Regions from separate parts of the Actinopolymorpha sp. NPDC004070 genome, predicted to be linked through region 1. Evidence: riboswitches for the same ligand, from Rfam matches in the RefSeq annotation. Region 1 holds a riboswitch; the other holds the start of a gene.
The links. A riboswitch is a leader RNA that binds a small molecule or an ion and turns the genes downstream of it on or off. The one in region 1 is predicted to bind thiamine pyrophosphate.
Positions count from the first base shown of each region.

Region 2: linked by a shared signal. The riboswitch ahead of thiM (hydroxyethylthiazole kinase) and the one ahead of ABZV93_RS09390 (ECF transporter S component) in region 1 are both predicted to bind thiamine pyrophosphate.

Region 1 is NZ_JBEXMJ010000004.1:118,225-122,692, forward strand. It holds gene ABZV93_RS09380 (GH92 family glycosyl hydrolase) at 1-101, shown strand, start outside; gene ABZV93_RS09385 (TIGR03085 family metal-binding protein) at 214-849, shown strand; TPP riboswitch at 1,012-1,131, shown strand; gene ABZV93_RS09390 (ECF transporter S component) at 1,243-1,863, shown strand; gene ABZV93_RS09395 (ABC transporter ATP-binding protein) at 1,860-3,437, shown strand; gene ABZV93_RS09400 (energy-coupling factor transporter transmembrane component T) at 3,434-4,240, shown strand; gene ABZV93_RS09405 (PH domain-containing protein) at 4,362-4,468, shown strand, end outside.
Region 2 is NZ_JBEXMJ010000025.1:6,046-10,513, forward strand. It holds gene ABZV93_RS28625 (sugar phosphate isomerase/epimerase family protein) at 1-616, shown strand, start outside; gene ABZV93_RS28630 (electron transfer flavoprotein subunit beta/FixA family protein) at 790-1,581, shown strand; gene ABZV93_RS28635 (electron transfer flavoprotein subunit alpha/FixB family protein) at 1,688-2,650, shown strand; TPP riboswitch at 2,758-2,855, shown strand; gene thiM (hydroxyethylthiazole kinase) at 2,848-3,657, shown strand; gene thiE (thiamine phosphate synthase) at 3,663-4,319, shown strand; gene thiD (bifunctional hydroxymethylpyrimidine kinase/phosphomethylpyrimidine kinase) at 4,316-4,468, shown strand, end outside.

The DNA.
Region 1 (4,468 bases):
CCGGTGACTACACCCACTACCGGCTCGACCTCGCGCCGGCGCCCGAGAACGCGGCCGGCGGCGAGCCGGTGGCCCTCGCCCAGGTGGAACTGCTGGCCTAGCGTCTGTCCCGGCCCAGGATCCAGCCCAGATCCGGGCGTGAGCCGGCGGGCGGAGGAGACACGCGTCAGGTAGCCGACTTCGAGTCGGGCGCGAGCGCCCTACGATCGGGGCATGACTGATCACGCCCGCGCCGAACGCCGAGCGCTCGCCGACCTGCTGGACACGCTGGGGCCGGACGCGCCCACCCTGTGCGCCGACTGGACGACGTCCGACCTCGCCGCCCACCTGGTGATCCGGGAGAGTGACCCGCTCGGTGCCGCGGGCATCCTGCTGCCGCCCCTCGCCGACAAGACGAAGGAACACATGGCCGGCCTCGTCGGGCGGCTCGGCTACACCGGGGTGGTCGACCGCTTCCGACAGGGTCCGCCCACGTGGTCCCCGGCGCGGCTGCCGGTGGTGGACCGTGCGGCCAACACGGTGGAGTTCTTCGTCCACCACGAGGACGTGCGGCGTGCCCAGCCGGACTGGACCCCGCGCGACCTGCCGAACGACTTCGAAAACCTCCTGTGGCGGCGGGTCGGCAGCGCCGGGCGGATGCTGTTCCGCCGGTCCGCGGCCGGAGTGCTGGTGGCCCGCCCCGACGGCGCCACCGCCCGGGTCCGCAAGGGCGAGCCGACCGCCGTGCTGTCCGGGCGCCCGAGCGAGATCACGTTGTACATGTTCGGGCGCAGGGGTGCGTCCCGGGCCGAGGTCGGCGGTCCGCCGGCGGCTGTCCAGGCGCTGGCCCACGCCCCGCTGGGCGTCTGACGGCCCGACCGCCCCACGTGGGCGGCGAGCCGTCGCCGTCCCTGGGCGGACGACGCCCCGGCACCGCCCGGGCGCCCGCGAGTCCCGGCGGCCAGGTGTAACCTTCGGGCGGCAGCGACACAAGAAACACAGGCCAGCAGGACAGCAGTAGCGACAGACAACAGCAGACGACAGGGGAGCGCGGAAGCGCTGAGAGTGCGGGGCCGCCAGAGATGGCGCCGCCCGCAGACCCTCGAACCTGATCTGGGTAATGCCAGCGCAGGAAGTCGGTCTGTCCGTTCGTCACCGGGCCCGTGCCCGGCCGATCGACCGATCGGGCGGTGCGGAGCCCCGCGGCGAGTCGGACCCGTGGCACTCAGGCCGCGTCTCCTCCCCGGTACAGGGAGGACGTTCATGACCCAGGATGTGACCTCGACCGCGACCCGCGGTCAGCGACCTGTCGACCGGCGGTGGCGCACCGTCGACATCGTGGTCGCCGCCGTGGTCGCGGTGGCGTTCGGCGTGGTGTTCGGCGCCTGGAACGCCCTGTGGGCGGCGCTCGGCCCCGTGTTCACCGGCTTCCCGCCCGGTCAGGCCGTGATGTACGGCATGTGGCTGCTCCCCGGCGTCCTCGGCGGCCTGCTGATCCGCAAGCCCGGCGCCGCGGTGTTCACCGAACTCGTCGCCGCCGCCGTCTCGGTCTACTTCGCCGCGCCCTCGCCGTTGGCGATCATCCTGTACGGACTGGTCCAGGGCCTGGCCGCCGAACTCGTCTTCGCGGCGTTCCGTTACCGCCGCTGGCGGCTGCCGGTGGCGCTGCTCGCCGGTGCGGTCGCGGGGGTGGTCCCGGCCGTCATGGACAACGTGCTCTACAACCTCAAGTGGGCGCCGACCTGGCAGCTCGTGTACGGCGTGCTCGTGGTGGTGAGCTCGCTCGTCATCGCCGGGGCCGGCTCGTTCGCCCTCGTCCGCACCCTCGCCGCCACCGGCGTCCTGGCACCGTTCGCGTCCGGCCGGGAGCAGACATCCCGGTGAGCGCGTCGGCGACGGCCTCGCTGCCCGCCGCGTCCGGGCCCGGCTCCGCACTGGCGGTCCGGGCCCGTGGGTGGTCCTTCCGGTACGCCGGCCGGCAGACGTGGGCGGTCCGCGATCTCGATCTCGACGTCGAGCCCGGCGAGCGGGTGCTGCTCGCCGGCCCGTCCGGTGGGGGCAAGAGCACCCTGCTCACCGGCCTGGCCGGTCTGCTGGACACCGAACAGTCCGCCGACGTCGAGGGCACCCTGCTGGTCGGTGGGTCGCCACCGCCGCAGGTACGCGACCGGATCGGCCTGGCGTTCCAGGATCCCGAGACGCAGCTGGTGATGGCCCGGGCCGGCGACGACGTGGCGTTCGGGCTGGAGAACCGCGCCGTGCCCACCGAGCGCATCTGGCCGCGGGTCGACGACGCGCTCGCGCTGACCGGTTTCCCGTACGGCAGGGACCATCCGACCGGGCGGCTGTCGGGCGGGGAGAAGCAACGGCTCGTTCTGGCCGGGGTGGTGGCGCTGCGCCCGGACCTGATCCTGCTGGACGAGCCGACCGCCAACCTCGACCCCGACGGGGCGGCGCTCGTACGCCAGGCCGTCGACCAGGTGGTCGCGGCCACCGGAGCGACGCTGGTCGTGGTCGACCACCGGGTCGGCGACTGGCTGCCGCTGGTGGACCGGGTGGTGGTGCTCCGCTCCGGCGGCGGCGTCCTCGCCGACGGCAGCCCGGAGAAGGTCTTCGCCACCGACCACGCGTCGCTCGCCGCGGCCGGTGTGTGGATCCCGGGCGAGCTGCCGGCACCCCGGCGGCCGCCTGCCCCGACCACCCCGACCACCTCGACCACCTCGACCGGCTCGCCCGCGCCGGCCGCTCCGGCTGCCTCGGCCGAGCTGCTCACCGCTGCATCGGTCAGCTACACCTACCCGGCCGCGGACCGGCCCGCCCTCACCGGTGCCGACCTGCGGCTGTCCGCCGGTGAGGTGGTCGCGGTCTCCGGCGCGAACGGCTCAGGGAAGTCGACTCTCGCCATGCTGACGGCCGGGTTGCTCGCCCCGTCGTCGGGCGAGGTGACCGTCGCCCCCGAGCTGTCGTCCGGCCGGTCCCCCAGCCTCGCCGGCGGCCGTCGGCCACTGCACCGCTGGCGGGCGGCCCAGCTGGTACGCGCGGTGGGCACGGTCTTCCAGGATCCCGAGCACCAGTTCCTCACCGCGAGCGTGCGGGCCGAGCTCGCCCTCGGGCCCCGGCTGGCGGGCCTGTCCCCCGAGGACACCGGACGCCGGGTGGACGAACTCCTGCACCGGCTCGCCCTGGACCACCTCGCCGACGCGAACCCGTTCACCCTGTCCGGCGGGGAGAAGCGGCGGCTGTCGGTGGGCACCGCGCTGGCGGCCGGTCCGCGGGTGCTCGTCCTGGACGAACCGACGTTCGGGCAGGACCGGCGTACCTGGGGTGAGCTGGTCGACCTGCTCGCCGAGCTGCGCGACGGCGGCCACGCCATCTGCTGCGTGAGCCACGACCGCGACCTGATCGCCGCGCTCGGCGACCGGGAGATCCGCGTACGGTCCGGGCGGGTGATCGGGTGAGCGTCCTCGCCGAGCCGATCGTCACCGACCCGAACGCCCCGGTCACCCGGCTGAACCCGGTCACCAAGATCGTGGCCGCGTTCGTGATCCTGGCCGGGCTGCTGCTCACCGCCGACGCGGTGACGCCGGCCCTCGTCCTCGGCGCCGAGCTGGTCGCCATCGCCGCGGCCGGCCTGCGGTGGCGGACGTTTCTCCGCCGGCTGGTGCTGCTGTTCGTCACCGTCGCCGGGCTCGCGGTGTCCACCCTGCTGTTCACCGACCAGACCGGCGGCACGGTGTGGCTGTCGGCCGGGCCGCTGCACCTGTCCAGCCAGAGCCTGCTGGCCGCCGTGTCGGTGGTGACCCGGGTGCTCGCCATCGCACTGCCGGGCATCGTGGCGTTCGCCTCCACCGACCCCACCGAGTTCGCCGACGCGCTGGTGCAGCACTTCCGTACGCCACCTCGGTTCACCTTCGGCGCGCTGGCGGCGTTCCGGCTGCTGCCGGTGCTGGGCGACGAATGGCGGACCTTGCTGCTCGCCCGCCGCGCGCGGGGCCTGGACGCCGGGCGGTCGCCCGTACGCCGGGCACGGTTGTTCGCCTCGGGCGTGTTCGCCCTGCTGGTGGTGGCGATCCGGCGTGGGGTCCGGCTGGCGACCGCGATGGAGTCGCGCGGCTTCACCGACCGGCCAGGCCGCACCCTCGCCCGGCCCCGGCCACTGCGCCGGGCGGACTGGGTGGTCGTCGCCGGCACGGTCGCGGTCGTGGCGGGCGCCACAGCGGTCAGCCTGGCGCTGGGCACCTGGCGGTTCCTGTTCTGGTAGCCGGCGCGCATCGGGACGAGGAGCCCGAGCCACCGGAGCCTTGTACCCCTGACATCTGTCACGGGTCCGGCCCGCCCGACCCACACGGGGCCGGCGGACTCACTTTCGCCACACTGAGCGGGTGACCATCGCCGAGAACCCCGGCTCGCCCGCCCCGAGCGGTCCACCCGAACTCGAGCTCCGTCCACCCCGGCACCGCGTCGCTCCCCGCGCGAGGCGCTACTGGGC
Region 2 (4,468 bases), on a different contig from region 1:
GGCGTTCGCCTCCCAGCTGGACGCGCTGAACGACCAGGCCGTCCGGCTGGCGTCGTACGGCATCGACCGGGTGGGCACCTGGATCCGGCCGATGAGCAACACGCTGACCTACCGGCGCAACTTCCGCCGGCACGCCGAGCGGATCGCGCTCGTGGACGAGATCCTGGCCGGTGCCGGGGTGCGGTTCGGGCTGGAGTACGTCGGACCCAAGTCGTTCTGGAGCACCGAGCTGTACCCCTTCGTGCACACCCTCGCCGAGGCGCGCGAGCTCATCGACGCCGTGGGCAGCCCCAACGTCGGCCTCATCCTGGACACCTTCCACTGGTACACCTCCGGTGAGTCCGCGGCCGACATCGCCGAACTGTCCGCGCAGGAGGTGGTGGCCGTCGACCTCAACGACGCGCCCACCGGTCTGGAGCGTGACCAGCAGCAGGACGGTCAGCGCATGTTGCCCGGCGCGACCGGGGTGATCGACGTGGCCGGTTTCGTGGGTGCCCTGCGCAAGATCGGGTACGTCGGGCCGGTCAAGGTCGAGCCGTTCAACGCGGAGCTGCGGGCCATGGCTCCGCGTGACGCGGTGGCCAAGACCGCCGAGTCGCTGACCGCCGTTCTGTAGGACGCCTCGTACGCACGCCGGGTCCCGGGGAGGGCGCTCGTGCTCCCCGGGTGCCTGGCGGTTGCCCGCGAAGCTACTCACGGGTAACCTCGCGCCAGTCGGGTAGGTCCCGTCTACGGTTGGGGCGGAACCCCAGGCGAGCCAAGGACGCGAGTGAGGAGCCGGACGCGAGCATGAACATCGTGGTGTGTGTGAAGTACGTCCCGGACGCGACCGCGGAACGCGGCTTCGACGCCGGCGACCGGACCGTCGACCGGTCCGGCGTGCCCGGCCTGCTGTCGGAGCTGGACGAGTACGCCGTCGAGGCCGCCCTCAAGCTCGCCGACGCCGGCGACGCCGAGGTGACAGTCCTCACCGTCGGTCCCGCCGACGCCGCCGACGCGCTGAAGAAGAGCCTGCAGATGGGCGCGGGCAAGGCCGTGCATGTGCTCGACGACGCCATCCACGGCTCGGACTCGGTGGGCACGTCGCTGGTGTTGGCCGAGGCGGTCCGCAAGCTGGGCGCCGAGCAGCCGGTCGACCTCGTGCTGTGCGGGATGGCGTCCACCGACGGCAGCATGTCGGTGATCCCGGCGATGCTGGCCGAGCGGCTGGACCTGCCGCAGGTCACCTTCGCCAGTGAGCTCGAGGTCGGTGACGGCACGGTACGGATCCGCCGCGACGGCGAGGCCGCCACCGAGACCGTCGAGGCCTCCCTGCCGGCCGTGGTCTCGGTCACCGACCAGGCCAACGAGCCCCGCTACCCGTCGTTCAAGGGCATCATGGCGGCGAAGAAGAAGCCGGTGCAGACCTGGAGCCTCGCCGACCTCGGCGTCGACGCCGGTGCCGTCGGCCTGGCCGCCGCATGGACCGCGGTCGACTCCTTCGAGGCCCGGCCGCCGCGGCAGAAGGGCACGGTCGTCACCGACGAGGGCGACGGCGGGCAGCGGCTCGTGGCGTACCTCGCCGAGCAGCGGTTCGTCTGATCTGCCGCGACCTGCCGCGAGACCTGCCGCAAGCTGCCGAAGACCTTCGACCACCGATCCGGGTACGGGCGACCGACCGCGGGCGACTGCAAGGAAGCGTGCCGAAATGAGCGAGATCCTGGTTCTCGTCGACCACGTCGACGGGGTCGTACGCAAGACCACCACCGAGCTGCTGACCATGGCGCGGCGCCTCGGCGAACCCTACGCGGTGTTCGTCGGCAGCGGCTACGAGCAGGCCAGGGACACCCTGGCGACGTACGGCGCCCAGAAGGTCTACCTGCTGGAGCAGCCGGAGCTGACCGACCACCTCGTGGCACCGAAGGCGGAGGCGCTGGCCCAGCTCGCCGAGCGCGCCACGCCGGCCGCGATCATGCTGGCCTCCGGCGCGGAGGGCAAGGAGATCGCCGGGCGGCTGGCGATCAAGCTCGCGTCCGGCGTCCTCACCGACGTCGTGGACGTGCAGCCCGGTGACGGCACGGTCGTCGCCACCCAGGCGGTGTTCGCCGGCAACTACACCGTCCGGTCCCGGGTCACCCACGGCACGCCGATCCTGACCGTCAAGCCCAACTCCGCCACGCCCGAACCCGCACCCGCCCAGCCGGTGGAGGAGAAGACCGACGTCACGGTGTCGGACCGGGCCCGGGCCGCGCGGGTGGTGGAGCGTTCGCCGCGCACCCAGACCGGGCGCCCGGAGCTGACCGAGGCGGCGATCGTCGTCTCCGGTGGCCGCGGCGTCGGCTCGGCGGACAACTTCGCCGTCGTCGAGGGGCTCGCCGACGCGCTCGGCGGCGCGGTCGGCGCGTCCCGCGCCGCCGTGGACGCCGGTTGGTACCCCCACGCGTACCAGGTGGGCCAGACGGGCAAGACCGTCTCCCCGCAGCTGTACCTCGCCGCCGGCATCTCCGGTGCGATCCAGCACCGGGCGGGCATGCAGACCTCGAAGACGATCGCGGTGGTCAACAAGGACCCGGAGGCGCCGATCTTCGAGATGGCCGACTTCGGCGTCGTCGGCGACCTGCACGCGGTGCTGCCGCAGGCGACCGAGGAGGTCAACCGCCGCAAGGGCTGACCGGCGAGAGCGACGCACCGGGCATTGCACCCGGCGAACGCCGGTCCACGCGGGCTGACCGCGTGGACCGGCGTTCGCACGTCGTGCGCCCAGCCGGTACGGTCGGACGCAGTGACGCGGGGTGTCCCGTACGCCGGGACTGAGATCACACCCGTCGAACCTGATCCAGATCATGCTGGCGAAGGGACTGTCGCGCGATGGTCACGACCACGTCTGTCACCGCGGACGCCGTAGCGGGGGTACGCGAGGACCTCCGCGACCAGGCGCCGCTGGTGCACTGCCTCACCAATCTCGTCGTCGCCAACTTCACCGCCAACGCCCTGCTCGCCGCGGGCGCGTCACCGGCGATGACCGACACCCCCGAGGACGCGCAGGTGCTCGCCGCCGGCGCCGGTGCGGTGCTGGTCAACCTCGGTACGGTCACCCACGCCTCGGCCGAGGGCATGCGGGCGTCGGTGACGTCGGCCGCCCGGGCCGGGCGGCCGTGGGTGCTCGACCCCGTGGCCGCCGGTCCGCTGCCGTGGCGTACCGCCCTGGCAGGTGACCTGCTCGCGCTCGCACCGCCCGCGGTCGTACGGGGGAACGCCTCGGAGGTGCTCGCCCTGACCGGCGGCGCCGGTGGCCGCGGCGTGGAGTCGACCGCCGATCCGGAGCAGGCGTGGCCGGCCGCCCGGTCGCTGGCCGGAACGTACGGCCTGACGGTGGCGGTGAGCGGCCCGGTCGACCTGCTCACCGACGGCGAACGCACCGTACGGATCGCCAACGGCCATCCGCTGATGACCCGGGTCACCGGTGTCGGCTGCGTGCTCGGCGCGCTCACCGCCGGCTGCCTCGCGGTGACCGGGGACGCCCTGCTGGCCGCCACCGCGGCGACGGTGCTGCTCACTCTCGCCGGAGAGGCGGCGGCCGCGCGGGCGCCGCGGCCCGGGTCGTTCGCCACCGCGTTGCTGGACGAGCTGGACGCCACCGGCGCCGACCGGATCCGCGCCGCCGCAAGGCTGGGTTGACACCGATGGGCGACCATCCGGGCGGGGCGCTCGACCTCTCGCTCTACCTCGTCACCGACGCCGCGCTGTGTGGCCCGCGCGGGGTGGCCGCGACGGTGCGGGACGCCGTTGCCGGCGGGGTGAGTGCCGTACAGCTGCGCGACCCGGGCGCCACGACCCGGGACCTGCTCCGTACCGGCGCGCAGGTGCGCGAGGTGCTCGCCGGGACCGGCGTACCCCTGTTCGTGAACGACCGTGCCGACGTCGCGTACGCGCTCAGTGCGGACGGCGTCCACCTCGGCCAGTCCGACCTGCCGCCGGAGCACGCGCGCGACCTGCTCGGGCCGGGTGCGTGGATCGGGCTGTCCGTGCACGCTCCTGGCCACCTCGACGGCGCGCTCACACTGCCGCCGGGGACCGTGGACTACCTCGGCGTGGGCCCGGTCTTCGCCCAGACGACGAAGGCGGACGCGGCGTCGCCGGGCGGCCTGGCCCTTCTCGCCGACCTCGTCGCCACTGCCGCCGCGGCGGGCCTGCCCTGCGTGGCGATCGGCGGCATCGGCCCGGACAACGCCGCCGCCGTGCGCGCCACCGGCGTGGCCGGGATCGCGGTGGTGAGCGCGGTGTGCGGCCGGCCCGACCCAGCGGCGGCCGCCCGAGCCCTGCGTACGGAGGTTCGATGACCGCTCACGTGCCCGTCGCCCTGACCATCGCCACCAGCGACCCTTCCGGTGGCGCGGGGATCCAGGCCGACCTGAAGACGTTCTCCGCCCTCGGCGCCTACGGCACCGCCGTCCTGGTGGCGCTGACAGCGCAGAACACCCGCGGCGTC